One region of the Shewanella spartinae genome, then DNA from elsewhere that is predicted to be linked to it. Evidence: predicted binding sites of a transcription regulator. Region 1 holds the regulator's gene; each other region holds the start of a gene.
What was found. Region 1 encodes LexA, which represses DNA repair genes until DNA is damaged. Its sites were predicted from a motif close to TACTGTATNNNNATACAGTA; they were not measured.
Positions count from the first base shown of each region.

Region 2: the regulator LexA is predicted to act here: its motif matches at 4,630-4,649, upstream of K0I31_RS10310 (LexA family protein).
Region 3: the regulator LexA is predicted to act here: its motif matches at 1,968-1,987, upstream of K0I31_RS09265 (YebG family protein).
Region 4: the regulator LexA is predicted to act here: its motif matches at 1,559-1,578, upstream of recN (DNA repair protein RecN).

Region 1 is NZ_CP080418.1:134,055-141,732, reverse strand. Features, by position in the region: gene K0I31_RS00665 (MFS transporter) at 1-269, opposite strand, end outside; gene K0I31_RS00660 (TetR/AcrR family transcriptional regulator) at 260-916, opposite strand; gene K0I31_RS00655 (GNAT family N-acetyltransferase) at 1,024-1,479, opposite strand; gene cysQ (3'(2'),5'-bisphosphate nucleotidase CysQ) at 1,472-2,284, opposite strand; gene nudE (ADP compounds hydrolase NudE) at 2,338-2,883, opposite strand; gene yrfG (GMP/IMP nucleotidase) at 2,981-3,655, shown strand; gene lexA (transcriptional repressor LexA) at 3,774-4,391, shown strand; gene K0I31_RS00630 (cell division inhibitor SulA) at 4,388-4,897, shown strand; gene coxB (cytochrome c oxidase subunit II) at 5,296-6,861, shown strand; gene ctaD (cytochrome c oxidase subunit I) at 6,871-7,678, shown strand, end outside.
Region 2 is NZ_CP080418.1:2,312,889-2,320,566, forward strand. Features, by position in the region: gene K0I31_RS10290 (carbon storage regulator) at 39-272, shown strand; gene K0I31_RS10295 (DUF3644 domain-containing protein) at 549-1,775, shown strand; gene K0I31_RS10300 (Cthe_2314 family HEPN domain-containing protein) at 1,777-2,598, shown strand; gene K0I31_RS10305 (Y-family DNA polymerase) at 2,953-4,206, opposite strand; gene K0I31_RS10310 (LexA family protein) at 4,212-4,619, opposite strand; gene K0I31_RS10315 (endonuclease/exonuclease/phosphatase family protein) at 4,910-6,001, shown strand; gene K0I31_RS10320 (class I SAM-dependent methyltransferase) at 6,062-7,678, shown strand, end outside.
Region 3 is NZ_CP080418.1:2,058,262-2,065,939, reverse strand. Features, by position in the region: gene prc (carboxy terminal-processing peptidase) at 1-235, opposite strand, end outside; gene proQ (RNA chaperone ProQ) at 267-911, opposite strand; gene K0I31_RS09270 (GAF domain-containing protein) at 1,184-1,642, opposite strand; gene K0I31_RS09265 (YebG family protein) at 1,660-1,956, opposite strand; gene K0I31_RS09260 (paraquat-inducible protein A) at 2,466-3,092, shown strand; gene K0I31_RS09255 (paraquat-inducible protein A) at 3,085-3,717, shown strand; gene K0I31_RS09250 (PqiB family protein) at 3,704-6,328, shown strand; gene K0I31_RS09245 (GGDEF domain-containing protein) at 6,485-7,504, shown strand; gene K0I31_RS09240 (class GN sortase) at 7,570-7,678, opposite strand, start outside.
Region 4 is NZ_CP080418.1:1,378,748-1,386,425, forward strand. Features, by position in the region: gene recN (DNA repair protein RecN) at 1-1,538, opposite strand, end outside; gene K0I31_RS06060 (AEC family transporter) at 1,689-2,657, opposite strand; gene K0I31_RS06065 (DUF3319 domain-containing protein) at 2,754-2,948, opposite strand; gene K0I31_RS06070 (YjaG family protein) at 2,952-3,554, opposite strand; gene barA (two-component sensor histidine kinase BarA) at 3,547-6,330, opposite strand; gene rlmD (23S rRNA (uracil(1939)-C(5))-methyltransferase RlmD) at 6,446-7,678, shown strand, end outside.

The DNA of each region.
Region 1 (7,678 bases):
ATGATCACCAACTCGAGCTGCTTTAAGCGTCTGATCAATTTAGCCTTATCCATGTTATCTGCTACCACACCCGCGTGGGCGGAAAACAGGAAGAAAGGCAGGATAAACACGCCGGCGGCGAGGTTAACAAACAGGTTGACGCTGATGGGCAGGCTCTCTATCTGGCTGTAGGTCACCATCAGCAGCAGCACATTCTTGTAGATATTATCGTTGAGCGCGCCCAGACACTGGGTCGCAAAATAGGGGAAAAACCGCTTGGTTAACAACATAACGCCTCCTTGTGATAACCCAATCCTTTAAGTTGTACCGCGAGATGATGACTAATGGCCTGCTCAATACCGATCCCTGGGGCGAAGAGCTTATCGTCCAGCGCCAGACTCACCAGACCATGGACGCCGCCCCACAGGGCGCGGCTCGCCAGTAATAGTTGCTCGGCCGGAAGCTCGGGCAGCAGACGCGCCAGGCATGACTCAATCAGGCCGAACAGCTGCGCGATTAGCTGGGCATGGTGATCGCTCAGCCCCTGCTCCTCCGTCGCCTTTAGCTCGAAGATCAGCTGAAACGCCCTTGGCTGCGCGAAGGCAAATTGCTGATAGGCCGTGGCCATCGCCTCAAGCTGACTCGACTCAGACGCTTGGCTTTGACCGGCTTGCTCTTGAGAGGCATTTGCTTGACAAATTTGGGCTTTAGCAGCCAAGCGCTTATACAGTTCATCCAGGGTCTGCTCGGCAACCGCCAGCAATAAGCCCTGATAGCTGCCGAAGAGATTCACCAGGGTGCTGGGCACATAACCTATGGCCGCCGCCACCTTGCGCAGGCTCAGGCTATCGAGCGACTCGACCTCCAGGTGGCGCTGCACGGCGGCGGTTGCCATCGCCCGGATCTCATCATGAGTATGTTCTTTGCGTCTTGCCATCTCGGCTCCATCGCGCTGTCAATTTGTGCACAAGTTACCAGCAAGCAAAATAAAAAACAATGTTCATAATAAGATTATTTTTCACCGGGTAGATGAAAATTAGGATTTTATCGCTGGAGTATCATGAGGATCCTGTCTTCGCCCGGGCCGAAATAATCGGCCTCCAGCCCCTGCTCGACAAAGCCCAGCTTGGCGTAGAGGTGTCTGGCGGGATTCTCCGGCGCCACCGTGAGTTTCACCTGGGCCACACCATCTGGCAGCGCACTCAGAGACTCGGTGATCAGGCGCCTGCCTATGCCCTGCCCCTGAGCGGCATCATCGACGGCCACAGAGAGGATCCAGGCACAGTCGGCCTGTTCACTCCTGGCCAGCAAGATGTAACCGAGCAGGCGTTCAGCGTTATCGCAGGCGACAAGCAACCCGCTCGGCCAACAATCGAAGCTCTGACGAAAGAAAAAATCCGGGTAGGCATGGTCGCCAAAGAGCCCCTGCTCGAGACGATAGATCGCCGGCAGCTGAGTCTTACAAGCCGCCTCGACACTGATAAGATTAGGATTATTCACCGGTTAACAGCTCATCCCAGGGCAGGTGAGTCGAGCCCACGACGATGAAGTTGGGGTTCTCTAGTGATTCGCGCTCGTTGTAGCTCAACGGCTGCAACTCGAGATCCATTACCTGACCACCGGCCTCTTCGATGATGATCTGCGCCGCGCCTGTGTCCCACTCGCCGGTTGGGCCGATGCGCACATAGCAGTCGGCGCGGCCCTCTGCCACCAGGCAGCTCTTTAGCGCCGCACCGCCAAGCACCACGAGTTCACAATGCTTAGGATGATTGAAGAGCTTCAACACAGATTGAGGATCCTGACGGCGGCTCACCGCCAGACGCAGGCAGGGCTCATCGTCTTTGGTTAGCTGCTTGCTGGCGATACGCACCTCGCCCTTGCTGCTACGCTTGTAGGCACCCAGGCCTGCCACGGCATAGTAAACCACACCCGTCATGGGCACATAGACGATTCCCATGATGGGACGATTGTGCTCGACCAGGGCGATGATCACCGAGAAGTCGCCGCTACCGGCGATAAACTCACCCGTGCCATCGAGAGGGTCTACCAACCAGTAACGCTGCCAATCGGCGCGCTCGGAGAAAGGAATATCGGCATCTTCTTCAGAGAGGACGGGGATCTCTGGGGTAAGGCTGATTAGCTGGGAAGAGATGATCTCATGGGCCGCGATATCGGCAGAGGTCACCGGGGTATTGTCGGATTTCACCTCTTTGTCAAAACTGCCCTCGAGGTAGATCCCTTTGATGGCCTCACCCGCCTCGATGGCAATCGAAATCGCCTGCTCAACATACTCTTCTGGCTTCATCACAACTCCAACAGCCTACATCTGGCAATGCCTAATATGATAATTCGGTTTAACTACTTTAGTTTTAGATGTTTCTGTGCCAAAAACAAGGCGCTAACGCTTCGAGATTCGGAAAAATCATCTTCTAATAACAGCTCAGACCACTGGCTCAATGGCCAGCGTACCACCTCTATGGGTTCGGGCTCGTCACCCTGCAATCGACTCTCATACAGATCTTCGGCGACGAAGATCTGCATCTTGCTGGCAAAGTAGCCTGGCGCCAGGCTCAACTCCATCAGATGGGTCAGCTTACGCGCACCAAAACCTATCTCTTCCTGCAGCTCTCGGTTGGCCGCCTCCGCATGGGTCTCCCCGGGATCCACCAGGCCCTTGGGGAAACCCAGCTCATAGCTGTGGGTACCCGCCGCATATTCGCGTCCCAGCAATAGCTCCTCGCCATGCACAGGCACCACCATCACGGCGCCACGGGCATTGCCCTTCATGCGCTCATACTGGCGCTCGACCTGGTTCGAAAATTTTAAATGCACCTGCTCTATCTGAAACAGACGGCTCTGGGCAACAACTTCGGCATGTAGGATCTGCGGCTTTTTGTCCGGCATGAAACTTCCTGATAAAAATGGCGTTTGCTTAACCACTCAATCTTACTATGATGGGCCTAATCCACAACTCAAACCAAGGAATTTTTTTACTCGCTTTATGTTTCCCTGGAATAAGATAGATACCGTGCTGCTGGATATGGACGGCACCCTGTTGGATCTGCATTTCGACAACCATTTCTGGCTTAGCCTGGTGCCTCAGGCCTTGTGTGAACAAAGGCAGATCCCAAAGGCCGACGCCCAACAACTGGTGGAGGATGCCTACGCCAAGGTGTTCGGCACCCTGGAGTGGTATTGCCTTGAATATTGGCAACAGGAGCTGGATTTGGACATCCTGGCTTTACACCACACTCTGGTGGACAGGATCCAGCTGCGTCAGGACAGCATGCCCTTTCTCACCGCACTGGCCAGACACAGCAAGCGGCGCATCTTGGTCACCAACGCCCATCCCCACAGCCTGGCGCTGAAACTCGAGCATACAGAGCTGGCTAAGGGACTCGATGAGATGCTCTCGAGTCACGCCACCGGCTATCCCAAGGAACACCCACAATTTTGGCGTCACCTGTTTAATCAGTTCTCCTTGGATCCCAGCCGTTGCCTGTTTATCGACGACAGCGAGCCCATACTACAGGCGGCCAAGCAGGCTGGCGTCGGCTACCAGCTGGGGATCAAAAATCCCGACAGCCAGAAGCCTCACAAGCAGTTTGCCGACTTCCCGGCCATCGACGATTATCATCATCTGCTGCTCTCACTTGAGCAGACGCAACTCGGCTAATCAATCACGCTGTAGGCGCTAATCACTTGATGGGATTGGGAGAAAATCTGGTTAATACTTGCACTGTATAAAATACTGTATATACTGACAGGTACTGTATGGAAAGACAGGATTAATCATGAGACCCTTAACCCCGAGACAAGCCGAGATTTTAGATCTGATTAAACGCAATATTGCCGACACGGGCATGCCGCCTACCCGTGCGGAAATTGCGCGTCGCTTAGGCTTTAAGAGTGCCAACGCCGCCGAGGAACACCTCAAGGCCCTGGCCAAGAAAGGCTGCATCGAAATCATGCCCGGCACCTCACGTGGCATCAAGCTGACCCAAGAGGAAGAGCCAGAAGATCTCGGCCTGCCCCTTATAGGTCAGGTAGCCGCCGGTGAGCCCATCCTGGCCCAGGAGCATGTGGAGCAACACTATCAGGTTGACCCTAGCATGTTCCGCCCCAGCGCCGACTTCCTGCTGCGCGTCAGGGGTGACAGTATGAAAGATATAGGCATTCTCGAGGGCGATCTACTCGCGGTACATAAGGTCGAACAGGCAAGAAACGGCCAGATAGTCGTGGCGCGCGTGGAAGATGATGTAACGGTTAAACGCTTCGAGAGGCGTGGCAGAACCGTCTATCTGCATGCCGAAAATGAAGAGTATTCCCCTATCGTGGTGGACCTCACCACCCAGAGCCTGAGCATCGAAGGCCTGGCCGTCGGCGTTATTCGAAATGGAGACTGGCAATGAACAACCTAATGGGCATGGCGCCACGCCATCCAGGGCTGTGGGTCGATCTCGACAGCTCACTTAAGCGCGGCGATGGCAACACTATCTCGACTACGGCAAGTTCTACTCAGGGGAAGCAAGAGCTGCAGGCCCTCACCCCGGAGCTAGCCAGACTCAGTCAGCAGGGACAATGGGTGGTGTTGATCAGCCCACCTAACATAGGCTACAAACAGATGCTGGCCGATGGCGGTGTGCGTATGGATCGCATCCTCTTGGTACACACCAAGGATGAGGTCGAAACCCTGTGGGCGATGGAAAAAGCCCTCACAAGTGGTACATCCAGTGCGGTGATCTGCTGGGCACAAACCCTGGATGCCCGTGACAGTCGTCGCCTACAGATAGTTGCCAAGAATACCCGCGCCCTAGGGGTGGTGATCGAAGATGCGAACGGTCACTTACCTGCCAACCCTTTTCCCCAAGAGGATCTCAGCGGCCAGACCTTGAGTCTGTTCGGTTCGCTACACTGATATTCCGCGCCCCACCTTTCCATACAGACGCCCCGCAAGGGGCGTTTTTGTGTCTGTTTTGTTTAGCAAAATAAAATAAAAGTGATCTTGATCAATATTTAAACAGCCATTAAGTTAGTAAGAGATATCAACGATTATTTGTTATATCGCACAATTTGGTTGTCGGCTTGAGCGGCGAAAATGAACCTGTAATACCTCGCCCATAGAAGCTGAAATTGGTCTGATATATTCAGCCGTAAGTGCAAGCGTGGTCACCACCAGCAGAACAAGAGATTCACCACCGACGCACTTTGAAGTCATCGTTGCTTTTTTGGGAACTGAAGAGTTTGCATAGAGCCGAGACATACTGTGTGGCTCTTCTTTGTAGTTGCCTTCGCAATTGACAGAGGAGAAGTCTAGTGAAGCAAGTGTTGTGTTGTTTGCTGGCGTTGCTATTTACGCCCACCATACTCGCAGCAGATATGCCCCTAAATATGACATCAGGGGTCACAGAGATCAGCAATAAGGTGTTTAGCCTTCATATGACGATTCTCTATATCTGTTGTGCCATAGGCCTAGTCGTCTTTGGGGTGATGATCTACGCCATCATCAACCATAGACGCTCTAAGGGTGCCGTTGCGGCAAACTTTCATGAGAGCACTAAGGTAGAGATCGCCTGGACGCTCGTTCCCTTTGTCATCTTGATCCTCATGGCCATCCCGGCCACCAAGACCCTCATCGCCATGGAAGACCCCAGCAATGCCGATCTCACCATTAAGATCACAGGTTCCCAATGGAAATGGCACTACAGCTATTTTGATCAAGACATCAGCTACTACAGCCTGCTGGCGACCCCCAGAGAACAGATAGAAGGCAAGGAGACCAAAGGCGAACACTATCTGCTGGAGGTCGACAAGCCACTGGTATTGCCGGTCAATCGTAAGATCCGCTTCCTGATGACCTCGGAGGATGTGATCCACTCCTGGTGGGTCCCGGCCTTCGCGGTGAAGAAGGATGCTAACCCAGGCTTTATCAACGAGGCCTGGACCCGCATCGACAAGCCAGGCATCTACCGCGGCCAGTGCGCCGAGCTTTGTGGTAAGGATCACGGCTTCATGCCGATCGTGGTGCAGGTACTTTCCGAAGCCGATTTCGACAACTGGATTGTCGAGCAGGAGGCACAGGCCAGCGCGGCCGCCGCCGAGGCCCAGGCTGCCTTGTCGAAAACCCTGTCGAAAGAAGAGCTGATGACCCAGGGCGAACAGGTCTATATGGCCCGCTGCGCCGCCTGCCACCAGCCAAATGGTGCCGGTTTACCTGGTGTATTCCCGTCACTCATAGGCAGCCCAATCATCAAGGGCCCTGTCGCCGATCACCTAGATGTGGTGCTACATGGCCGCTCCGGCACAGCGATGCAGGCCTTCGCCCAGCAGCTCACCGCCACAGAGATAGCCGCCGTGGTCACCTTCGAGCGAAACGCCTGGGGTAACGACACGGGCGATACGGTGCAGGCAGCCGACGTTAACAAGGCAAACTCAGGCGCATCGAGCGGCGCTAATACAGGAGCAGATACAGCTGCCGAAGCGGTTCAATCTATGCCTACCCCGACGGCCGAATCGAGTGCAGCAGCAAGCTCCGCCGCCGAGGAATCTCAAGCACCTGTGTTAGACGATCTGACCATGGATGAGCTGATGACCAAGGGAGAGCAGGTTTACCTCGGTCACTGCGCCGCCTGTCATCAGGCCACCGGCATGGGATTACCCGGCGCCTTCCCGGCACTCAAAGGCAGCGCCATCGCCACTGGGCCAGTTGAAAATCACCTAAACATAGTGCTTCACGGTAAGCCTGGCACCGCCATGCAGGCCTTCGCCAGCCAATTAACGCCACAGGAGCTCGCCTCGGTGATCACCTATGAGCGTAACGCCTGGGGTAACAACACAGGCGACATGGTTCAGGCAACAGACGTCAATCAACAGGGTCAATAGGGAGGCATTATGAATGCAATTACGCGTGAAGCAGATATGGATGCCACTCATATTGGCGAACATTCGACCCACCATGAGGAGCACCCGACGGGCATAAAACGTTGGCTGTTTACCACCAACCATAAAGATATTGGCACCCTGTATCTCTGGTTCAGTTTCATCATGTTCTTGACCGGCGGCGCCATGGCCATGGTGATCCGCGCCGAGCTGTTCCAGCCAGGTCTGCAATTGGTGGAGCCCAACTTCTTCAACCAGATGACCACGGTTCATGGCCTCATCATGGTGTTTGGCGCCGTGATGCCAGCCTTTACCGGCCTGGCCAACTGGCTGATCCCTATGATGATAGGCGCGCCAGATATGGCCCTGCCGCGGATGAACAACTGGAGCTTCTGGATCTTGCCCTTCGCCTTTGCGATCCTGCTCAGCTCGCTGTTTATGGAGGGTGGCGGGCCTAACTTTGGTTGGACCTTCTACGCCCCTCTGTCGACGGCCTATAGCCCGGACAGCACGGCGCTGTTTGTCTTCTCGGTGCACATCATGGGTATCAGCTCCATCATGGGCGCCATCAACGTGATCGTGACCATAGTCAACATGCGCGCTCCGGGCATGAGCTGGATGAAGTTGCCACTGTTCGTCTGGACCTGGCTGATCACCGCCTTCTTGTTGATCGCCGTGATGCCGGTACTCGCAGGTACAGTGACCATGGTACTGACCGACAAGTTCTTCGGCACCAGCTTCTTCGACGCCGCCGGTGGTGGTGACCCTGTGATGTTCCAGCATATCTTCTGGTTCTTCGGCCATCCCGAGGTCTACATCA
Region 2 (7,678 bases), 2.2 Mb from region 1:
TCTACACTAATAGTTCTACACATTAACAAGGACGTATAATGCTGATACTTACCCGAGCGGAAGGCGAATCGCTCTACCTAGATAACATCTACGACGCAGACGGCAATCAATTGCCTCCCATTGAAGTGATCAATATGGGAAAGAATAGCATTGGCGTACATGCTGCCAACTCAATCACTATCTTAAGATCAGAAGTCCATCACAGAGCCAAAATAAAGGAGCTCAATGCACGGTATCGAGACAATGTTTGCTTAGCTGACAATGATGAGTAAAATCGCTTCTTTTCTAAATAATGCAATATCGCAAAGCTGGGCATTCAAAGTAGAAAAGGCCGGGGTTAATCTATTACTGTGAGTGCAGCACAATGTTCTCCCAACTTTATCTGGCAAACTATCCACTAGCATGAAAATGCCCCTTTTCGTGTTTCGCATGACTGAACTAGCTTTGGTAGGTACTTGCCTGTTGACTTAATTTTAGTAATGCTGAAAAGTGTCTATTGTTCTAGGGGCATACCAACAACTTGCTTCTATCAAGATCTACACAAGGACATGAATAAATTGGCAAGGAATAATAACCAGATCGCGTTGGCTGATGTTTTAAGGGAGTTTGAAGAAAACGGCACTACCTTTACCGCTGAGATGGTAGCCCAACGCACCACGTATAGTAAAAACTCCATCAACAAGTACATTAATGAGAAGTTGCTTGATAAGTACATTTTTCATGCTGGTTCACGTGCCAAATACCGAATTGAAGGGATAAGTGTCTTATCAAATGACGAGTTCCTTGCGGTAATGAGTCAGTCAGCGAAAGCTAAGCAAAAAAAACCGGAAGAGCAGTTTCACGACAAGCTGGTTAGTCGGAGTCTCGATGCGTTTACTTTAGCGCTGGAGGTATATAACCGACCAAGTATGAAAAATCGTGTTGAGGCCTTCGCAATCATGATGGTCAATGCTTGGGAACTGTTACTCAAAGCAGAAATACTCAAGGCTGAAGGGTATGAAAAAATTTTTTATGATGGGGATAAAAGTATATCTATTTCAGATGCGGTTAAAAGGAGGCTGCAAGAAAAAGATCCTGTCAGAATCAATTTAGAGACGATTATTGATTTACGTGACCACGCCATCCATTTGCTGATACCAGAATTACAGCCACAATTGTCCCGGCTTTTTCAAGCAACCGTTCTGAACTATCAGACACGTTATAGGAATGAAATGGGTAATGCCCCTCTTGCTGGGCAAAGTGTGGGTATGCTGAGTTTGGTAGTAGATGGCCCCGCTCCAGAAGTAGCATTAATTCAAAAGTTGTATGGTAAGCATGCAGCTCAATCAGTATCGAAATTCATTCAGCGCTTTGACGAAACATCGAAGAAGGTTGATTCTACGGAGTTCTCAATCCCGGTTGACTACAGGCTTGCGCTTGTTAAACGGGAAGATGAAAGCGATCTGTCACTTAGTGTAGGTGATGCCGGTGAAGGGGCTATTATCATCACGAAGACTAAAGATCCAGATGCTACACACCCCTACCATACGAACGAGGCCCTTGATGAAATAAACAAACGGCAGGCAACTATTTCAATCAAGAGTGGCGCTTTTCAGGCCGTGCTGAATAAACACAAAATTAATAGTCAGCCAAAGTCAGATATGCGTTGGGTGATTGATGGGAGACCTCGCTATTCTGAAAAATTCATTAGATGGTTTGTGGACAACTTAAAGCAACCCAAGTGGCTGGAATCTGCTAAGGAATTTAGACGCAGCCAACTTAGGAACAAGAGCTGATATGTCAGAAATAAAGTTTGATCGTGAGGCTCTAGATGGATGCCTATTCATCGGCGTCGTGTACGACTTATACCAACCGCTCTACTTTCGAGATTTTGAATTTGGAACAACTCCTTCCGACGTGAACTACGTTTTGCACGTCCATCACAGGGCAAGTGCCCTGAACGATACATTTAAGTCACTTGAAACTATCTACCAACTATTGTCACTGACGAATCTTCCGGTTGAAACGCCACTTGGAAATATTTCACGTTACAACTGGGTTCGTTCGATTCTAGATGTCATGTTAGGTAGAGTAACGTCGATTAGGGATTGCGTATTTCTATTGATTGAATCGGTTTGTGAGGTTGGCCTGTCTCCGCGAAAGGTATCCAGAAAAGCGTTAATTAGGAATAAAAAAATAACTAACAATAGGTTAATAGAGCTAATAGATGAAGTGGCTGAAACGGGAAAACATTTGCGTGAGGAAAGAGATAGACTTTTTCACCGGGGAGAGAGAAGAACTTTGGGGAGCCTCCCAGAATTTTATTATGCGGCAAGTGCAATGGAAGCTTTTGGAAGTTCAGGCAAGCATACTGGACCGGACGGCGAGGAATTGGTTCTAGAAGCGGAGCACAAAAATGTTATCACGGAGATAGAGGTCGATTTCCATCAAGTTGTAACTGTTCTGTCGGCAACACTCACAGAAATATTTTCAAACCTTTACCCGGTGTTTAAAGAGACATTTATTGGAAAGATGAAAGCCGAAGATGGTACAAGCGAAGTCGCATTGGGTTTAATAGAGCGAGCGGAATACTACAACAGTAAGTTTTATCAAAACTAATCTATTGAAACAGAATTTGTTGAGCATTCACGACTATGATTGTTGCTATTAATGCCGGAGATGTGGTTGCTTGTTAATTACTCGATTTATTAGCGCTTAACTGTTTCTCAAAGTACTATTTTTCGAACTGTAGAGGATGGGTGGGTTTGGCCACTAGCTGAGAATCCTTGCCACACATAAAGTAATCCGTAAAACGCTAATCAAGCAAAGCCAATGACTCATTTTTGTCCAATTTCTAGTTATGGCTCTTCTAGTTATGCCTCTCTGTAGCAATAGAGCTGAACTTAGGCAAACCCACTAGTTCAAGAAAGCCGCATTGCAGATGAAATTACTTTCCTTTGTTAGCTCCCTCTTCTAACACTTAATCCTAGGAATGTCTGACCACCGTGTCGTATATCGCGGAGTTAGAAAGTCTCGCCTCATTTGCCATTTCGGCTCAACGCCTTGGCCAGCTACAAAAAGCGAGTCAGCTCCATAACGCGCATTGATACAATCAAGCGCCTTCATTAGAGTCGAACTCTTAGGTTGATTGAATAGATCTTGTTGGAGGTGCTTTTCGCTACATAGCTCAATCAGGCCTACGCCAACTTTGTAGTAACGTACCCCTGGTTGAAATCTAAGGCTACTGTAGTGCACAGCCTTTTCTATCAATTCGCATGTATCATTCGTTAGTATCTCGAGGGGGAGCGTGATTTTGAATCCTGTCGGACGCTCATCAAACGGTGAGTTACTCGCAAAGACAAGCAACGTTTTGCAAAGGGAGCCTTGTTGTCTTGCTTTGGCTGCTGCGATGGCGACGTGCTTGGTGATAGCTTGGAGTAGGGATGCTTTATCAGAAATACGGTTACCCATACTCCTCGTTGAAAAAATCTGCTTTTTATCAGCCCTTGCAGCATCCCAGCCTTTGCATGGAATGCCATTGAGTTCTCTTACTGTGCGCTCGAGTTCAATACTAAATTGCTGACGCGCAACACTCGGTTCAAACCGGGCCAAGTCTAATGCTGTATTGATACGAAGAGCCGCGAGGCGTTTTGCGATACGCTTACCCACTCCCCATACATCTTGAGTCTCCATTTGCTCGAGAATACAACTGCGCTGCCCATCTGTGGTGATAGCACAAACACCGGCGTAGCCTGGTAGGTGTTTAGCCGCATGGTTTGCTACTTTGGCTAGTGTGAGAGTCTCTCCTATACCTACACACACCGGCAACCTTGTTTCTTTCCATACGGCTCTGCGGATTTTATGGCCGTGAGATATTAGACAGGGGATAGCCGGGTAAACATTTCTGAAAGATAAAAATGACTCATCAATACTATAAATGTGTTGTTCAGGCGCAAACCGACCAATAACTTCCATCATGGCGGCAGAAAGAGAGCCGTATAGTTCATAGTTGGATGACAGAGCAATCACGCCTTTCTGCTGACATAATGATTTTACCTGAAAGTAGGGGACGAACTTACTTATCCCCGCTTCCTTGGCCTGACGATTAGCCGCGACAATGCACCCATCGTTATTGCTGAGCACCACTATTGGCTTTCCACGCCATTCAGGTCGAAACACCTGTTCAGCACTGCAATAAAAGGAATTAGCGTCGACCAAAGCAAACAAGGTTATTAACTCCTGCTCAGTATCGAGCTTTGCCTGTGACAGCGAATTGAACGAATCACCACGCCCTCAATAGTAAAGGAATCATGCTCAAAAATAGGTGTGTTCATATGAGATTCGTTCGCAGATATCAACTGCCTGTTGACTGTATCTATGATTTTGCAAACAAAGCAGCCATTGTAGTTCGCAACGATAATGTCTTGGTTTTTGACGGTTACGTGCCTATCTACAATGAGTATATCTTGATCAAAGATGCCAACACCTTGCATTGAGTCGCCACTTGCCTGGCCGATAAAGGTGGCGCTAGGGTGTTCAATAAGCAACTCATCGAGGCTTAATGGCAACTGTTTATAGTCCGTTGCTGGGGACTCAAAGCCGGTTATCCCGGCACTGGCTAAAATGGGTATGACTTTCATTTATGGCTGACACTGTTTATTTGTACAGTATTTTAGCTGAATTTAGTTTTTTGGCAATATTCGGGAGCTTTCCTTGTGCATGCTACAGCTCGGTTCAGCGAAAGGTCACAATCCGTTTTGATTTTTACCACCCAAATAGCCCTACACCAAAGTCCGCTAGTGTGCAGATTTTGCTAGCTTTTCTCGGCAAAGTTATTTAGCTTACCGAAGAGACATATCAAGTATCGGCGAGAAATGAAACCAAGGGTTGGTCTTTCAATCGCTGTAATGTCATAAACATGGAGGTTTGTATGAATAGGGTGTACGCGGGCTTAATACGCCGAATCGCATTCGCTTTGGCTTTTACCGTGCTCACGCCTAGTGCCATTGGTCATAGTGGTGCAAAAGATGAAAATGGTGGCCACCTTGATAGGTCAACCCGTACATACCATTGCCATACCCAAGACTGTCTGCTCCCAATTAATGGCGCTGCTGCAACTAATTACCTTTCGATTGTGTCTTTCAATATTCAATTTCTGGGTAACTTTAAAGACCGCGATGATAAGGCGCTAGCTCAACTATTAGCGAATGAGGATATCGTCGTCATTCAAGAGCTCGTAGCACCACCTTACGATGGTACCTTTCCAGACAACACCTCATACAAGCCAGATGTTGAAGCTCGGCGCTTTTTTGAAGCTATGTCCTCATATGGGTTTGATTACATTCTGTCAGAAGAAGACACGGGCACGAATGACACCATACACCTTAATAGTGCTGCAACTGAATGGTTTGTCACGTTTTTTAAACCAGACAAAGTGCAATATGAACCAAGCTTGCCAAAGGGGTTCTTAGCGGCAGATCGCTCCAATAACGATAAGTTCGAGCGCGTCCCATACGCTACTCCGTTTAAAGCAAAAGCGACGGGGAATGACTTTGTCCTGATATCTGTCCATCTGCAACCTGGCACAAGTAAGAAGGATGAGGTACGCCGTAAAGGTGAGCTATTCGAAGTAGCCAAATGGATAGAAGAGAACGATTCTGTTGAACGAGATTTCTTTGTATTAGGCGACATGAACTTCGAAGACTGCGATGAAATCTCAACGATTTTACCTGACGCATTGTCTGCACTAAATGCAGGGGATAGTTGTCTCATGACCAACACTAACGTTAATAGTCCCCGGCCGTATGACAACGTCATCTTTCCGACCTCAAATACAAGTAGTTTGTTTTTGGGCGGGCAGTTTGAAGTCATCGACTTAATAGATGAGATGAAAGATGACTGGTTTGAGGATTTTACGACTCCATACCCAGGCTCCCCGTACAACCACAATGCATTCAGGGCTCGGTATTCTGACCACCATCCAGTTCGTTTTAAGGTCGTACTAACTGGCGATGATGATTGAGTTGATAGAGATGAACAAGACAGATTTGGCGACCATGATGCCCCAAGAAAGTACTAGCTCATGAAAAACTTTTACACCGAGCATGTGAAAGCACTCTGCACCCAATACAACGCACAACGCTTTGAAGATGTGCATCAATCATGGCAAGACTTTTGGCCGACAGCCGAACAGCGCGTGCTTGATGTCGGGGCTGGCACCGGGCGCGATGCAAAGTGGTTTTCCCATCAAGGCTGCGAAGTATATGCACTTGAACCTAACGATGAAATGCGCGCAGAAGGGAAGCGCTATACCCAATCACACAGTGTGACCTGGCTGAATGATAAGTTACCCGAGTTAAAAAATATTCTTTCACTGGGTGTTCAGTTCGACGTTATTCTCGTCAGCGCGGTGTGGATGCATTTGGCTGAGTCCCATCGTCAGCGTGCATTTCGAAAGCTCAGTAACCTTTTAGCACCCAACGGAAAGTTGATTATTACACTTCGCCATGGTGAGTTTGATGATGGTCGCGTCAGCTATCCGGTGAGCGTCAGTGAGCAAGAAACACTTGCCAAGATACATGGCTTGCAAGTGGTTCATGTACAGAGCGCGCCGGACAATATGAAGCGCGACGCAGTTAACTGGGAAACGGTTGTAATTAATATGCCCGACGATGGTTCGGGGGCACTGCTTAAAATTCGGCATATTTTGGTTAACGACAGTAAAGTCGCAACCTACAAACTCGCGCTCCTGCGGGCATTGGTCCGAATAGCTGATGCGCATCCTGGATGCGTTATAGATAAGACGGACGGTAAAGTGGCGCTTCCATTAGGGCTTGTATCGCTTTACTGGACCAAGCAATATCACCGCCTTCTATCTTATCCGCTAAAGCAAGGCAGCGATGATGATTACCATGAGAGTCATAGCGGAATTCAACAGAGCAGCAATAAAACGAAAGGGCTGGGTTTCATCAAAGATAACTGGCGCTCTTTGAATAGCCTTCTCCATACCAATGACTTATCTATCGGCGCGTTGTTTCTCGGCCAAGAGGCCCGAGCAGTGACAGGTACACTCTCTGATTGTGCAGCAACAATACGCGATATGCCGGTTAAGCATTTATGGCACAAAGATAAAGCTAACCATTTATTTCAGGTCAATAAGCTAACCGTCCGAAAAAGCGACCGAGTGATAATTGATAGACAATACCTCGAATCTTTCGGTGAATTCATTCTCGATGAACAGTTTTGGCACAGTTTAAAGGTGTTTGGAAGTTGGATAGAGCCACTTATTGTGAATCAGTGGATAGGGCTGATGCAAAGTTTCGCGTTGAACAAATCAAGACAAGTATCACTTGAACAGTACTATCAAGCACTACAATGGGAAGACGCTAAGCATGATACCAGAGCTGTGCGACAACGCGCAGACGAGTTAATACGTCAGAAAAGTAGGTTGGAGTCAGTGTGGAGTGGTAAAGATATTAGTAAAAACTATCACATAGACCATTGCATACCATTTGCTCACTGGCCAAATAACAATTTGTGGAACTTGCTTCCATCGTCAGTAGCTGAAAATCTGCGCAAGAAAGATAGGGTGCCTAGTGCAGCACAATTACAGCAGTCAAAAAATCGAGTTTTGGAGTGGTGGCAAGAGGCCTGGAGTAATGAAAATGAAAAGCAGAAGTTCATGATTCAAAGCACTATG
Region 3 (7,678 bases), 1.9 Mb from region 1:
AATCGAGCTGCTTAAGATAGCGGTCGAACACCTGCTCTGAGAAGGCGTCGTCCAGATCGAATCTATGATAATGAGCGCGAGTGAACAGACCCGTCACTCGCTTACTCGCTACTTTATGTTGCGGCTCTTGCGTTAGAGAGGGCAACTCGCTAGATGGAATACTGGGCGTCAGTGCCCATGCCGAGAATCCTACAAAGATGCTGGCAATGGATGCTGCCAGAGTGAGTTTTCGCATCAACAAGTTACTCCTTTTAAACGATGAACAGTTATAACAGGATATGCTCTACAGGTACTTTTACCGTTAATCCTGAATCTAACTGCACTTGAACATCTTCTTTCTTGATGTCCAGGACAACACCTGCAACAGGCGATTTACCTAGTTTGACACTCACGCGTTGATTTGGTTTCAACTCAGTCAGTGTTGCCGGGCTTAAATCCTTTGCCTCAACCTGTGGCTTAGCCGCTTTAGGCGCTGGTTTGCTACTACGCTTAGGCAGTGGCTTCTTGAAGGCTTTCTTCTCAGGCTTAGGACCAGACTTGTCTGTCTTCTCTGCTGCCGCTTTCGCCGCACGCTTTGCCTTAGCCTTCTCTTGGCTCTCCTTCAGTGTAGCCTGTGCATGGTCGATATGCTCTTGCTCCAGCTCGCCACACTCGTTGCCGTCGAGATCGACACGCTGTGCCCCAGCCTTAACCCCTTTCAGGTAACGCCAGCTACTGGTGTAACGGCGTAAGGCGATTCTTAATTGCGTTTTACTGACTTTAGAATCATCAGCTAACCTTTCAGCCAAGTCTTGAAACAATCCTATTTTTAGAGGCTTAGTTTCACCTTCAGCGATAAAGCATAAAGGAAATGTTTCATATAAATACGCAAGAATTGCGTTGGTGTCGGTCAACTTTTCTGTTGATTCCATCATTACTTCCACAGTTTAAAAGGGACTACCACCTCGCCGGGTTAACGTCGGCACTGGCGTGTCGTTCATATTGGTTAGACATCGGGTCGCTTATTTGCCCCTGGGCGGCGACCACACAATCCAACATACCTTATCAATTACAGTCAATAAACGCCATGTATTCATTTCAACTAATGAAAAATGTCACGGCGTGTTTTTGAATTCATCAAGCGGCCTATTATAAGGGCGCGCCAGACGAAAGCGACCATCAATTGTGCAAAATTGGTTGTAGTTTAAGCAAATAAAGCCTTTTCCAGACTTTTTACGCAGGACTCTAGCCCCAATTGATCCGCCTCGTCGAAACGAGAGAATGAAGGGCTATCGATATCGAGCACGCCGATCACCTGGCCGTCGCGGCGCAGCGGGATAACAATTTCCGAGTTGCTGGCGGCATCACAGGCGATATGGCCGTCGAAGGCATGGACATCGGCGATGCGCTGGGTGGTGTTACTTAGGGCCGCGGTGCCGCAAACCCCTTTCCCCATTGGGATACGGGTACAGGCCACTTTCCCTTGGAAGGGACCCAGGACCAGTTGTTCACCTTGCAGCACATAAAAGCCAACCCAGTTAATATCATCCAGATGCTCGTTGAGCAGCGCCGAGAAGTTCGCCATCGCCGTAACGAGATTATCTTCGCCGCTAAACAGGGCTTCAACTTGACGGGTAAGCGTCGTATAACAAGGTGTACTCATACAAATTTCCTAACAATTTATGTTTTCGTTTCAGCTTTTAATTCTGCTTTCTTGGCAGGTTTCTTAGCCGGTGTCGCCTTAGTCACAGCGCCACCTTTTAAGAGTCCCATGAGCTGATCTTTATGTTCTGCCATGTAGAAACAGAGTTGTTCCAATGCATTTTCATCTAAGCCTAAATCAACTTGCTCGATAAAAGGAAGAAGATTATCCGCGATATCGAGCATCTTATCGTAGGCATCCGCCTCCTTCTTAGATGTGAATGTCATCTTCTCCACCCCTTCTCTGACTACGACAAATTTCGTTATAACTGCCATATCCGCCCTCACACTGTTTTTATATACAGTTGTAGAATCTCATAAATACAACTTCTTATGCAAGTCTCAAACTTTATCTGTTAGAATCTGCGCAACTATTGGCTCCGGATTTGGGAGCCACCTTATTAGGGCCTGTTGATCTTTCAAGTTTAATTTTTGTTCAATCTAAACGCGTTTTGCGCGAGGCGAGAGTCATGAAGCATAGTTACTCTATGTGAATGGCGAGCAACAAAGTGCAGCGCGCGTTTAGATGAACCCGTTGGGCAGCTTTTGTAGGCCATTTCTACTGCGTTATCGCCCGTTGGTGTAGAATACTACACAACACAGGCTCTGCCTTGTATAAACCACCTACAAATTGCTGCAAAAACAAACAGCAAAGATCAACAGGCCCTAGGTATTTCAATAGATTGACTATAGTAATATCTTATAGGCAATAGATTACTGGTCTATATCAAGAAATTTGCACTCTTGCTATGACCTTAGATGACAGGAAGCGCCCCAGAACAGATATGAAAACAGAGGTGTTAGATAAGAGTATCGTTCTCTGCCGTGCTTGCGATCTGGTCGTGAGAAAGCGCGCTTTGCCAACGGGTGTGCGGGCCCTCTGCCCTCGCTGCCACACCAACCTCTATGATACCCCTTACTGCTCGCTCAACGGCATGTTGGCCCTGTGTATCACGGCGCTGGTGCTCTATTTTCCCGCTAACTTTTTCCCAGTGCTTGAGATGCACTTTCTGGGCAGTATTCGCACCACCACCATAGCCGGCGGCGCCATGGCCGTTGCCTCCCAGGGCTATTGGGTAGTGGGCATCGCCGTATTAGTGGCGGCGGTGATCGCTCCCGGCCTACTTATTCTGTCGATTCTGACTCAGGTGCTGATCGTCAAATACCGACTCAAGGTGCCCTTCTTTCGCAACATCTATAAGAAGCTACTGAAACAGCACAGCTTATTGGCCCAGCTCTCCATGCTGGAGATCTATATGATCAGCATCTTCGTCTCGGTATTTCAGCTCTCCGATTACACCGACCTCTACTTTGGCATCGGCACCTTCTGTTTCACCATGCTGTTTATCATGGTGATCTTCATGCAGCGTGAATATGACATAGAACATATGTGGGGCGTACTGGATGAGTAAGCTCAGCAAGCCTCCTCAAGGCGAATCATTGGGGCTGACCAACTGCCCTACCTGCAAGTTTCTGTGCCATCTCGAGCAGGGTAACTGCCCGCGCTGCGGACAAGCGGTGCAGAGCCGGGATCGCACCAGCGTACAGAAGAGCTGGGCGCTACTGATCACCGCCGCCATCTTGCTGTTTCCGGCAAACCTCTACCCCATCACTATCATGACCAGTCAAGGGCAGGTTCGCCAGGACACCATCTTCAGCGGCATCAACCATCTGGTGCACCTAGACCTATTACCTATTGCCATTATTCTGTTTACCGCCAGTATCTTAGTGCCCATGTTGAAGATTTTTGGGCTGGCGCTCTATCTGACGGCGATCAGCTATCGCCTGCCGATCTCGAAAAAGACACTCATGGCCGGCTTTCATATCATCGAATGGATAGGCCGCTGGTCCATGCTGGATCTGTTTGTGATCTCCATTACCGCGGCGCTCATAAACATGGGGCAGATTTGGGATGCCAAACCCGCGCCAGCAGCCACCGCCTTCGCCTTGGTGATCCTGCTGACACAGCTGGCGGCAAAAGTATTAGACACGCGTTTACTCTGGGACCGATTGGAATCGAAAGATGACACAAATTGAAACACCAAAAGTCGTTAAGAAAAAACTCTTCTCTCCCATCTGGCTACTTCCACTGATCGCCCTGGCACTCGGTGCCTGGCTGGGCATCAAGAGTATTCGCGAATCCGGCGTCGAGGTACGCATTCATTTCCCAAGTGCCACGGGGATAGACGTGGGTAAGACGCTGGTCAGATACCAGGGCCTCACCGTGGGTAAGGTGGTTGATATCAGTATCGACGACCAGCTTCAGGGCGTATACGTAGATCTACTGATGGACTACCGCTCGACGCCTTTCCTGCGCGATGAAACCAAGTTTTGGCTGGTGACCCCTAAGGCCTCGATCACCGGCGTCGAGGGGCTGGACGCCCTCTTCTCGGGCAACTATATCGCCATCCAGCCAGGCGAGGGGGATTACAAGAACGAATTTACCGCCGAAGATCAGGCCCCGCCTGTGGCGCCGGGCTCAGACGGCTTGATGATAGAACTCACCAGCGCATCCCTCGGCTCCTTAGATGTGGGCTCCCAGGTGTTTTACCGTCAGATCCCTGTTGGCAAAATAGTCAGCTACCGCCTGGTGAACGACGACAGCATCCTCTTCAATGCCTATATAGAGAAGAAATATGCCCATCTGGTGAAGCAAGACTCACGCTTCTGGAACGTCTCGGGCCTGGCGCTGGACGCCTCGCTCTCAGGCATCAAGGTCAAGACAGAGAGCCTGTCGGCTATCCTCGCCGGCGGCGTCAGCTTCTCATCCCAGGGCAGCAGCGAACAGGCTAGCGTCAATCAGACCTTCACCATCTTCGAAGATAACGAACATGCCCTGGGCGGCATCACCTTTAGCCTCACGGCCAACGATGCCGATAGCCTGAGCACAGGCGCCGACATCGTCTATCGCGGCATCAGTATCGGGCAGATCACCCAGACTCATCTAACAGAAACGGGCGTCAGCTTTGATGCCAGCATCGCCACCCAATACGCCGAGCTGTTAGGCACAGACAGCCAATTCTGGCTCGAGGGCGCGGATCTTTCACTCAGCGGCATCAAGCATGCCAGCCGCCTGGTGACTGGCAATGTGGTAGCCTTCCTACCGGGCAGCGGCGAGCACCAGACCAGCTATCCGTTGCTGGCCAAGGCACCGCAACACTCGCAATCACCGCTCATGCTCAGCCTTAGCGCCGAGGAGAACCCGGGGATCAGCGCCGGCGCCGAGGTGCGCTTTAAGCAGCTGCCCATAGGTCAGGTAGATAGCGTTGAGTTTAAGCCTGACTATTCGGGTCTTGCCTACCGCGTCCAGATCTGGCCAGAGTTTGCCAAGCTTATCCATCAGGGGAGCCACTTCGTTGCCGAATCGGCCCTGGCCATCGATGCGTCGCTTGACGGCGTGAGCGTAAACACAAGGGATCTGACCACGCTCACCAAGGGCGCCATCAGCCTGGTGCAAGGCCGCAGCAAGAAGACCGCTAATCCTAGCCAATTGCTGCCGCTGTTTGCCAACACCAAGCAGGCCGAAGGCTATCTCGCCAAGCAGAATCGTCTCAAGATAGTGCTGGGCAGCCCAGATGGTGCAGGGCTCGCCGCCCACTCCCCCATCTACTACAAGAAGATGCAGATTGGTGAGGTGCAGGGAGTCAACTGGCGCACCAGCAGCGAAGACTTTGCCATCGAGCTGGGTATCGACAAGCAGTTCGCCTCTCTGGTTAAGCCAAGCACCATCTTCTGGCGTAACGGCGCGCTAAGCGTCGATGCCAGCCTCAACGGCGTCAAGGTAGACGTGGCGCCGCTGGAAGGCGCATTAAAGGGTAGCGTCTCCCTTGGACTGCTGGAACAAGACGATATCGGCAATCAGAGCCATCTCTATGGCTCAGAGACTTTGGCCCGCGCCAAGGCAACTCCCATCAGCATAGTGTTCGATGCCAGCACCCGCCTGAGCAGCCATGCGCCGATCCGCTATCAGGGCCACCAGATCGGTGAAGTGGAGCGGGTCAAGCTGTCACAGGACTTACGCAGCGTCAGCGTGGATGCCTACCTCTATGGCGACTACGCCGCGCCTTTCCTGGCCGACGACGCCCAATATTTTATCGTCGATGCCAACATCTCGCTTTCCGGCGTCACCGCCGCCGAAACCCTGATCACTGGCCCCTATGTGTCTGTGCTACCAGGCCAGAGTGGCAATCAGGTGCATGACTTTATGGGCAGCGTCGAATCGCCTACCCTGCTTAAACAAGATGCCCTCACCTTCACCCTGGTGGATGACAACCTGGGCTCGGTCAAGATAGGCACGCCTATCATCTTCCGCGGCATTAAGATTGGTGAAGTCAAACAGGTGCAACTCTCGACCACGGGCACTCAGGTAGAGATGACGGCGCAGATTGCCAAGAGCTATAGCCACCTGGTCAACCAGAGCAGTCAGTTCTGGGATCTCTCCGGCATCAAGGTCGATCTCGGCCTCTTCTCCGGCGCGCAGATAGAAACCGGCTCACTTGAGACCATTATCGCCGGCGGCATAGGCGTGGCGACTCAATCCCCCACCACAGCCAATAACCGTATCGGCCAGGATCAGGTCTTTAATCTGCAGAGCAAACTGGATCCTAATTGGCTAAAATGGGCGCCAAATCAACAAAGTCTTAATTAAGGCTCTCTAGTATAGAAAGGCAGGGCGTCACTTTGGTGGCTATGCTTTAATTAGCGACCGCTTAAGGGGCGTCATCTGCCAACCGCAAGACATTGCACCACTTAGCGCCCCTTGATCTACTTGGCGCAAACGAGACCACGTTTTTCTGGAGTCGATATGAGCAAAGATTTGCTGCGCGAAGCCGCAATCAATCTCAAGAGAGCCGTCCCCTTGATGTTAAAGCATCAGATCCCGACGACACCCACCAACTATGCCCTCTGGTACGCCTACGTAGGTCAGCAAAATCCAGAACTCATCACCAAGATGGACAGGATAGTCAATGAGTACAACACCTGTCCGCCGGTCACCGCCGAGCTGCTCTACCGCGAACATATTGCCGATCCCAGCGAGGTCAATGTGCTCAACATGCGCCAAAACCTGGAGGCCATGACCATAGAGCTGTCGCAATCGATCAAGGATACCAACCAGGACGCCACCGTCTTTCAACAGCGTGTGGACAGCAACTTCAACCGCCTCAATCGCATCGAGGAGGAGGGCCTGAGCCTGGAGAAGGTATTGGGGCTGGTGCGGGATCTGGTGAAGGAGTCAGACGATATTCGTCAAAGTACCGAATATTTTACCGGTCGACTCGACAAGGCCCAGGAAGAGATCGCCGCGCTGAGAGAAGCGCTGAAACGCTCCGAGCAAGACGTCTATCATGACGCGCTCACAGGTGCCCTCAACCGCCGCGCCTTCGACCAAGATCTCAAGGGCCTGCTCGCTCAATCTCCAGAAGGTACCTGCCTGATCTTGGCCGATGTGGATCATTTCAAGAGTTTTAACGACACCTATGGCCACCATCTGGGCGACAATGTGTTAAAGGCGGTGGCCAAGCGCCTCAACGAGTCTTGCCGCGACGGGGTTAAGCTCTATCGCTATGGCGGCGAAGAGTTTGCCTTAATCGTGCCAAACAGCCATCAGCGCAAGGCGCGCCATCTGGCCGACGCCATGCGTCGCACACTTGAGAAGATCTCCCTCAAGGACAGACGCAAGAATCAGACGATCGATAAGATTAGCGCCTCGTTTGGGGTGAGTGAGTGGCAGGCGAAAGACACCTTCGAGTCGCTCATCGAGCGCACAGATGGCTTTCTCTACGATGCCAAACGCCTAGGCCGAAATCGGGTGATGCCGCTCTGATCCCTTTTTTATGAGCACTAATCGCTAATTGTGAGCGCTAAAGGCCAAACTGTGAACGCTAGTCGCTAGGATTGGAGTCGCCCCGATTGCTGACGTAACTGAGGTGACTGATATCCCTGAGGCGACTGATATCCCTGAGGCGACTGAGGCACATTAGATAACTCAGTTTCCTCA
Region 4 (7,678 bases), 1.2 Mb from region 1:
TGTCCTGCCTTGCTCTGCTTGTTAACGAACATATGCTGATGACCATTGCCGGCGACCTGGGGTAGGTGGGTCACACACAGCACCTGTGTCGACTCGCCCAGGGCGCGCAGCATCTTGCCCACCACGGCGGCGGTCGGGCCTGAGATCCCCACGTCGACTTCGTCGAAGATGAGGGTCGGGGTGGCGACCTTCTTGGCGGTGATCACCTGGATGCCGAGACCGATACGCGACAGCTCGCCGCCCGAAGCTACCTTGGCGATGGGCTGCAGCGGCTGACCCGGGTTGGTGGTGACCTGAAACTCCACAGTATCGCAGCCGTTGGGGGACATCATCTCGGGGTTGAACTGCACGTCGATGATAAATTTGCCCTTGGGCATGCTGAGTTCATGGATAGAGCGGGTAACCTGCTTGTCCAGCTCCTTGGCGTAACGCTGGCGGCTCTGGCTGAGCTTTTGGGCATGGGCGATGAAGCTATCGCGGCAGCTCTCGAGTTGCTGGGCTATCTCATCGAGCTTCTCCTCATCCGAGTCCAGCTCACTCAGCTCCTGGCTTAGTGCCTGATGATGCTGATAGAGATCTTTGGCGTTCACATGGTGCTTACGTGCCAGCATCATGATCTTCGACAGGCGCTGCTCTAGGGCGGCAAAATGATCCGGGTCCAGCTCCAACTTATCTAGGTAGCGTTGCAGCTCACTGCTGCTCTCCTGTACCTGGATCAGGGCATCGTTAAGCATGTTGCCCACCCCTTTAAGCTCAGGATCGTAACCTTCGAGCTCCTGGGCCTGATCTAGACTCATGTTGAGCAGCGATTCTATGGCGCCCTCTTCATTATCCTGTAGCAGGTAGAGGGTGCGCTGGCAGGCCTGGATTAGGGCAGTGCCGTTGGCCAGTTTCTTATGCTCGGCCTCTATCTCATCGAACTCTTCTTCGCCCAGGGCGAATTCGTCGAGTTCTTCGACCTGATATTGCAGCAGCTGCTTGCGGGCGATGCGCTCATGTTGCGACTGTTGTAGCTGGCTTAGCTCCTTTTGGATCAGCTTGAAGCGCTGGTAGCTGGCGCTGCAGGCCTCGAGCAGCATCTTGTGGTTGGCATAGCTGTCGAGCAGAGTAAGTTGATGCTCACTCTTTAACATGGCGTGGTGGGCATGTTGGCCGTGAATGCCGATAAGTAGCTGGCCTAGGGCGCGCATCTGGTTGAGGGGCACAGGGTTGCCGTTGATGTAGGCGCGTGAGCGACCGTCGCTGCCTATGGTGCGGCGCAGGATACATTCGTCGTCTAGCTCAAGGTCATTGTCTTCTAACCAACGTTTGGCCAGCGGGATATCGTCGAGGGCGAAGCGGGCACTGACTTCGGCCTTGCTGGCACCCGGTCTGACGGTATTGGCATCGGCGCGATTGCCCAGGCATAAGCCTAAGGCATCGATGGCAATCGATTTCCCCGCGCCGGTTTCGCCTGTGATGCTGGTCATGCCAGACTTAAAGTCGAGTTCTAAAAAGCGGACAATGGCAAAGTTATTGATGCTGAGCTGACAAAGCATGATGACATCCTTTTACAAAGTACTGTATTCATGCACAGTATATACTGAATTTTTATACAGTAAATACCTGTGTGCTTTTTACCCATGAAAATAAGTTTTAGGACTCTGCAGTCCGACAAAACAAGGCGCCGGTTAAAACAAGCCTATCCGTTATAAAAAGCTTGCGGTGCCCGAGTCCAGCCAATGGTGCAGTAGCGGAATGGTGGCAAAGCTGATCACTATCCCCAGGCTGATGGTCTGGGCGCTACTGGTGGCACCTACGTTGAATCTGTGGGCCAATAGGTAGACGCTGGCGGCGGTGGGCAGGGCGGCCAGAATCACCCCCATCTGCAGCAGTTGTCCGCTAACTCCTAAGGCGCCCAGGAGCAGATAAGCCAGCAGCGGCTGTAGCAGCAGCTTACTCAGGTTGAGCATGGCCAGCTCGGCAAGGCGTGACTGTATGCCTGCGGCGTTTCTGCCTCCCTGGTTGGCCTTGCACAGCACCATGCCGATGGCGAACAGGGCGCAGGGGCTGGAAGTCATGCCGAACTGCCTGATGATCTCGGCTATGGGGCGGTACAGCTCTATATGAGCGGCAGATATCGCTACGCCGGCCAGGCTACCCAGTATGATGGGGTTTTGAATGAGGGCGAAAAACACCGTCTTGAGAGCGCTGTCTGTCTGTCCCTGAAACAGCGCCAGCTGGGCCAGCACTATGGCAAATACGGTTACCGATAAAAGGCTGGCTAAAGCGGCAGCGGCCAATGCTAGCTGATCCCCGGGAAACAGCATCATCATCAGCGGAATGCCGATGAAGGAGGTGTTACCAAAGGTGGTGTTGAGGGCGCGAATGGCCGCCAGAGGTTTATCCTTGGGCTGTAACCAGAGTGATAGCAGGCCAGTGAGCAGATAGATGAGGGTCATGGCCAGGCTGTAGCCGCCAATAAATCCCCAGTTGGTGATCTCTTCGATCGGGGTCTCGGCCAGCACTATCATCATGATCGCCGGAAAGGCGATGTAATAGACATACTGATTGAGGACGTTGTCGCTGCCTTCGGGCAGTAGCCGCGCCTTTTGCACGATAAAGCCGGTGACCATGATGCCAAACACGACAAAGAGTGGCGAGAGAGTGGTTAACATAGGGAGACGACTTCCTTGGCTGGGATCCGAGCGGTGATAAACCGAATACGCCGTTAGGGTATCACTTTGCCCGCCGCGTCCCTATAACGCTAAAGTCTAATGCTTGGGGCCGGAGCGCCGATGGAGTGGCTTAGGTGGCGGCAATATCCCCAGCTCCTGGTAGAAATGGATCTGGCGCCTGAGCTCAAACAGGGAGCCGACGCGTCGCTGCTCCCCTATGGTGAGGCACCAGGTATTTGTTAACCCATCTGGGTTGGTGAGCACAAATCCCTGGTAGATAAGTTTGCGCATGGGTTAGGCGCCTACTGAGATCCCTATGTTAGATACGCCTGCCTGCACTAACTCCTTGCGCAGCGCCTTGACGAAGTCGGCGGTGATCTTAGGGTTCTCTTCGATGATCTCCAGCAAGGATGCCTGAAGCGCTTTCTCTTCCTGCATCACCTCGTGATTGAAGATATGATCATCCAGTGCTTCTTCATCCATCTCTTCTTCGAGTGTGGCCTCGATATAGTTGGCCACAGTGGCGGAGGAGAGCTTGCTGATGTTGGTGATGTCGTCTTCCACCTTGCTCTGAATGGCGCTAAGCAGTGAGGTGAGGGCGACGGCGGCGTCCATGGCAGGATAGACGCCGTAGACATCGAAATCGCTCGGCTCAGGTGTGTTGAGATCCAGTCGCTCGAGGTAGAGATCGATATTCAGTTTCAGCTTCTGATCGTACATGGATTGCCATAGCAGGTTGAGCACGGTATCGAGCACCTGTGGGTCGCCAAATTCGCAGACCTCACTGAACAGCTGATAGTTAGGGTACATGCGTTGGCAAAGGGCGATGGCGAACAGCTTCTTCTGTTCTGGTTCGAGGGCCTTGAGGCGCTTGAAAAACCCGGGTTTATTACTCATCGATCACATCCATAGATAACTGGGCTATTACTTGATTTGCCGCCGATTCTACCTTAGAAAGCTCATCAAGTAACTCAAGTATTTCCGGCTCGACCAGATCGACGCTGGCATTTTGCTTGAGTGACTGTTCAATCTCTCGACAGAGTCGCTGAGTCGTCGGCACGCCGCAGTAGCAGCTGGCGCCGTGGAGCTTGTGCACATGGCTGACCATGGCCTGGCTGTCCTGACGCTCGAGGGCGCCCGAGATGTGCTCACGGGTCTCGGGCAGGGAGTCGACCAGCATCTGCAGCATCTCCAGCGCCAGGCTGGTTTTCTGATTGGCCTGGGTCAGGCAGAGATCCCAATTGAGGGTGTGCTGGTCGAAATGGGTAAACTGCGGCCTGGTCTTCCAGCGACTGATAACGCTCTTCAGCGCCGCCTCATCGATTGGCTTAGGCAGGTAACCATCCATGCCGCTCTGATCAATGCGCTCGCGCTCCTCGGCGATGGCGTGGGCGGTCACGGCGACAATCGGCGTATTGCGATTAAGTGAATGCTCACGTATCTGCTTGGTGGCGCTAAAGCCGTCGGTGCCCGGCATCTGAATATCCATGAAGATGAGATCGAAGCTCTTGGCCTTGGCGATCTCCACCGCCTCTTGGCCGTTGTCTGTGACCGTCACCTGAGTAACCAGCTCCTTGAGCAGGGTCTTAATCAGCTTGAGGTTGGCGGGGTTATCGTCCACCGCCAGCACGCTCATGGGTTCGCGCTCCTGGGTTTCTTTGACCGCTTCCTGGAAAGGCATGGCCTCATATTGGGCGCGGTGGGGATTGATCAGGGTAACGGCCAGGGCGCGCTCACCCACCGGCGCCTGCATCACCTTGTCCACGTTGGGCTGGATCAGGCTCATCTTGGCGGCGCTGTCTGTGCTGCTACACAGGTAAAGGGTGTAGTCGCTGATCTTGGCTATCTTATTGAGCACGTTTAACAGGTTAGGACTGCTGGCCAAATCGTTGCAGCTGATGATGGCGTAGTCGAAGTGGCGGCCCTCTTCGCCGGCCACCCTGGCCAGATCTTCGGCAGTGGTGATACTGATATTTTGCATGCCCCAGTGGCTAAGCAGGTTTTCATGTACCTTGCGCGACAGCTCCCGCGGCTCGAACAAGAGCACCGTCTTGTCGATGAGGTTGTCGGTTTCCAGCGGCTGGCTGATGGGGTAGGGACTCAGCTTGAGGGGCAGGGTGAACCAGAAGGTCGAGCCCTTACCCGGCGCCGAGATACAGCCGATCTGACCGCCCATGCGGTTGATCAGACGCTTGGTGATGATAAGCCCGAGGCCTGTGCCGCCGAAGCGACGCGAGATAGAGGAGTCTGCCTGGCCGAAGGCCTGGAACAGTTGAGCCTGGTGGGGCTTGTCTATGCCTATGCCAGTGTCTGTGATCTCGCAGCGCACGTTGACCTTCTCGGCCTCTTCACTGGTCAGGCGCATCTTGAGGTGCACGCTGCCGCTGTCGGTAAACTTGATGGCGTTGCCCACCAGGTTTGTGATCACCTGGCTGACCCGCAGGGCATCGCCTGAGACGTTGTCGTTGATGCTAGGCTCGATATCTACCACCAGCTCGAGATCTTTCTCCTTGGCGCTGTTGGCCAGCAGAGAGATGGTGTCGTCGATCACCTCACGCAGGGCAAAGGGCATGTTCTCCAGCTCCATCTTGCCCGCCTCCAGCTTGGAGAAGTCGAGGATGTCGTTGATGATCCCCAAGAGGTTGGTGGCGCTCTTCTCGATAGTCTTGATGTAGTCCTGCTGACTGGCGTGTAGCGGCGTCTTCAATAGCTGTTTGGCGAAGCCGATCACCCCGTTAAGGGGCGTGCGCAGCTCGTGGGACATGTTGGCCAAGAACTCTGACTTGATGCGGCTGGCCTCCAGGGCGCGCTTCTTGGCGAGATCCAACTCGACGTTTTGGATCTCTATCTGCTCCAGGGTCTCGCGCAAGTCTGAGGTGGCCTGATCGATATTTTGCTGCATCTCCTCATGGTATTCCGACAAGGAGCCCGCCATGGCATTGATGCCCCGCTTGAGCAGGTCCAGCTCACCAATCAGGTTGCCATCGACCCTGGTGTCCAGCTTGCCTTCGCGGATCTTGGCCACCACGCGCACCATCTCTGTGATGGGGTGGGTGACGTTTTTCACCAGGCGGAAGGTAAACAGTAGGTTCAGCTGCACGCCGATCAGGACAATAATGAAGGCGGCTACCGCTGCCCTGTGCTGCTCCAGCAGGGCGTTCTCCTTGTTGAGCAGCACGGCGATGTAGCCGAGCTTGGCGGAGTTGACCTGCTGGGCCATGGAGTTGCTGTCGTAGGGGCTGACCACAAGTTCGCGCTGGCTGGAGAAGATGGGGCTGCGCATGATGATGCTGTCGCCAAACTGCTCCACCTCTGTGGTCTGCAGCGAGTCGATGGGCTCGTTGTAGCGCATAAACTCGTGGCTCTTATAGTGATGTGAGGTCACTATCACCCGGTTGTTGGTGTCGAAGATAGCAATAAACTGCACTAGGTTGGACTTATTGAGCTGCACAGAGGTGATCAGGCGTTTGGTGGTTTCGAAGTTTTTGGTTTCCAGGCCGATCTCGGCGGAGATGGCCAGCGGCTCAATAATATTGCCGCCACGTTCGATTAAGCTTTCTTCCAGCTCATAGAAACGATTTATGGTAAAATAGCTGCCAAGTAAAATACCAACCAAAATAGTGGGCGCTAAGGCCAGCACGAGAACCCAGGCTCTCAGGCTGTATTTAGTCATATTGTCTGCACTATTCATTGAGTTGGTATTATTTATCTACGATGGATATAGGTTACATTAGACTGCCAGACTTTGTGCAGTCTTTACTAGTATTTTTATTGTTTTAGAGGCCTAAATGGCACAATTTTATAAAGCTAAACCCCGCAAGACACAACAAACCCAGGCCAAGCAAAGTTTCCATGTTAGTCAGCTGGATCATCTGGGGGCGGGGATAGCAGAACATCAGGGAAAAATCGTCTTCATTCCCGGCGCACTGCCGGATGAAACGGTCACCGCGCAGATAGTCGAGCAGAAGAAGCGCCATGCCAAGGCCAAGCTGATTAAGGTAGAGAGCGCCAGCGCCGCGCGTATAGAACCTAGTTGCCCTTACTATGGTCGCTGCGGCGGCTGTGACCTGCAGCATCTTGAGCTTTCTGCCCAGCGCGATGCCAAGCAGGCGGCGCTGGAGAACCTGATCAACAAGATGGGCCGCACCCAACCCCAAGCCATGAGCGAGCCGCTAAGCGGCGAAGGCTGGCATTATCGTCGCCGCGCCCGTCTGGCGACTCAGTACCTGCGTGATACAAAGCAGCTCAACCTGGGGTTTCGCGCCCTGGCCAGCAGCGAGGTGGTCAATATCGACGCCTGTCCTGTGCTGGCAAAATCTTTGTCTGAGCTTATCGCGCCGCTGAATCAATGCCTCAATCGCCTCAGTGCCAAGCGTAGCCTGGGCCATGTGGAGCTGTTGTCGGTAGATTCTGGCCCATGCGTGGTGCTACGTATCACCAGCCCCCTGAACGATAAAGATAAGGCTCTGCTAGCTAGCTTTGGCGAGCAGCATAAGGTGAGGCTTGTCTTACTCGATGATGACAGCAAGCTTGAGACCCTATGGGGGGATGAGGGGCTGCCCTTCTATACCCTAGAGGATGGTAGTCAGCTTGGCTTCTCACCGGGCAACTTTATTCAGGTCAATGGTGAGATCAATCAACAGATGGTGACTCAGGCGATCGACTGGCTTCAGGTTCAGCCGGGCGAGCGGGTGCTGGATCTCTTCTGCGGTGTAGGTAACTTTACTCTGCCGCTGGCCAAGGCGGGCGCCCAGGTGGTGGGCGTCGAAGGGGTCGAGGCCATGGTGGCGCAGGCGAGACGCAATGCATCCATGAGCGGCGTCGAGGGGGCCGAGTTCTACCACGGCGACCTGAGCGCAGATCTCTCCGCTGCCCCTTGGCTTGGCCGCATCGACAAGTTACTGCTGGATCCTGCCAGAGCCGGCGCCTATGAGAGTCTACAATGGTTAAAGAAGATGAAGCCCAAGGCGATCGTCTATATCTCCTGTAATCCTGTGAGTCTGGCCAGAGATTGTGAGCCG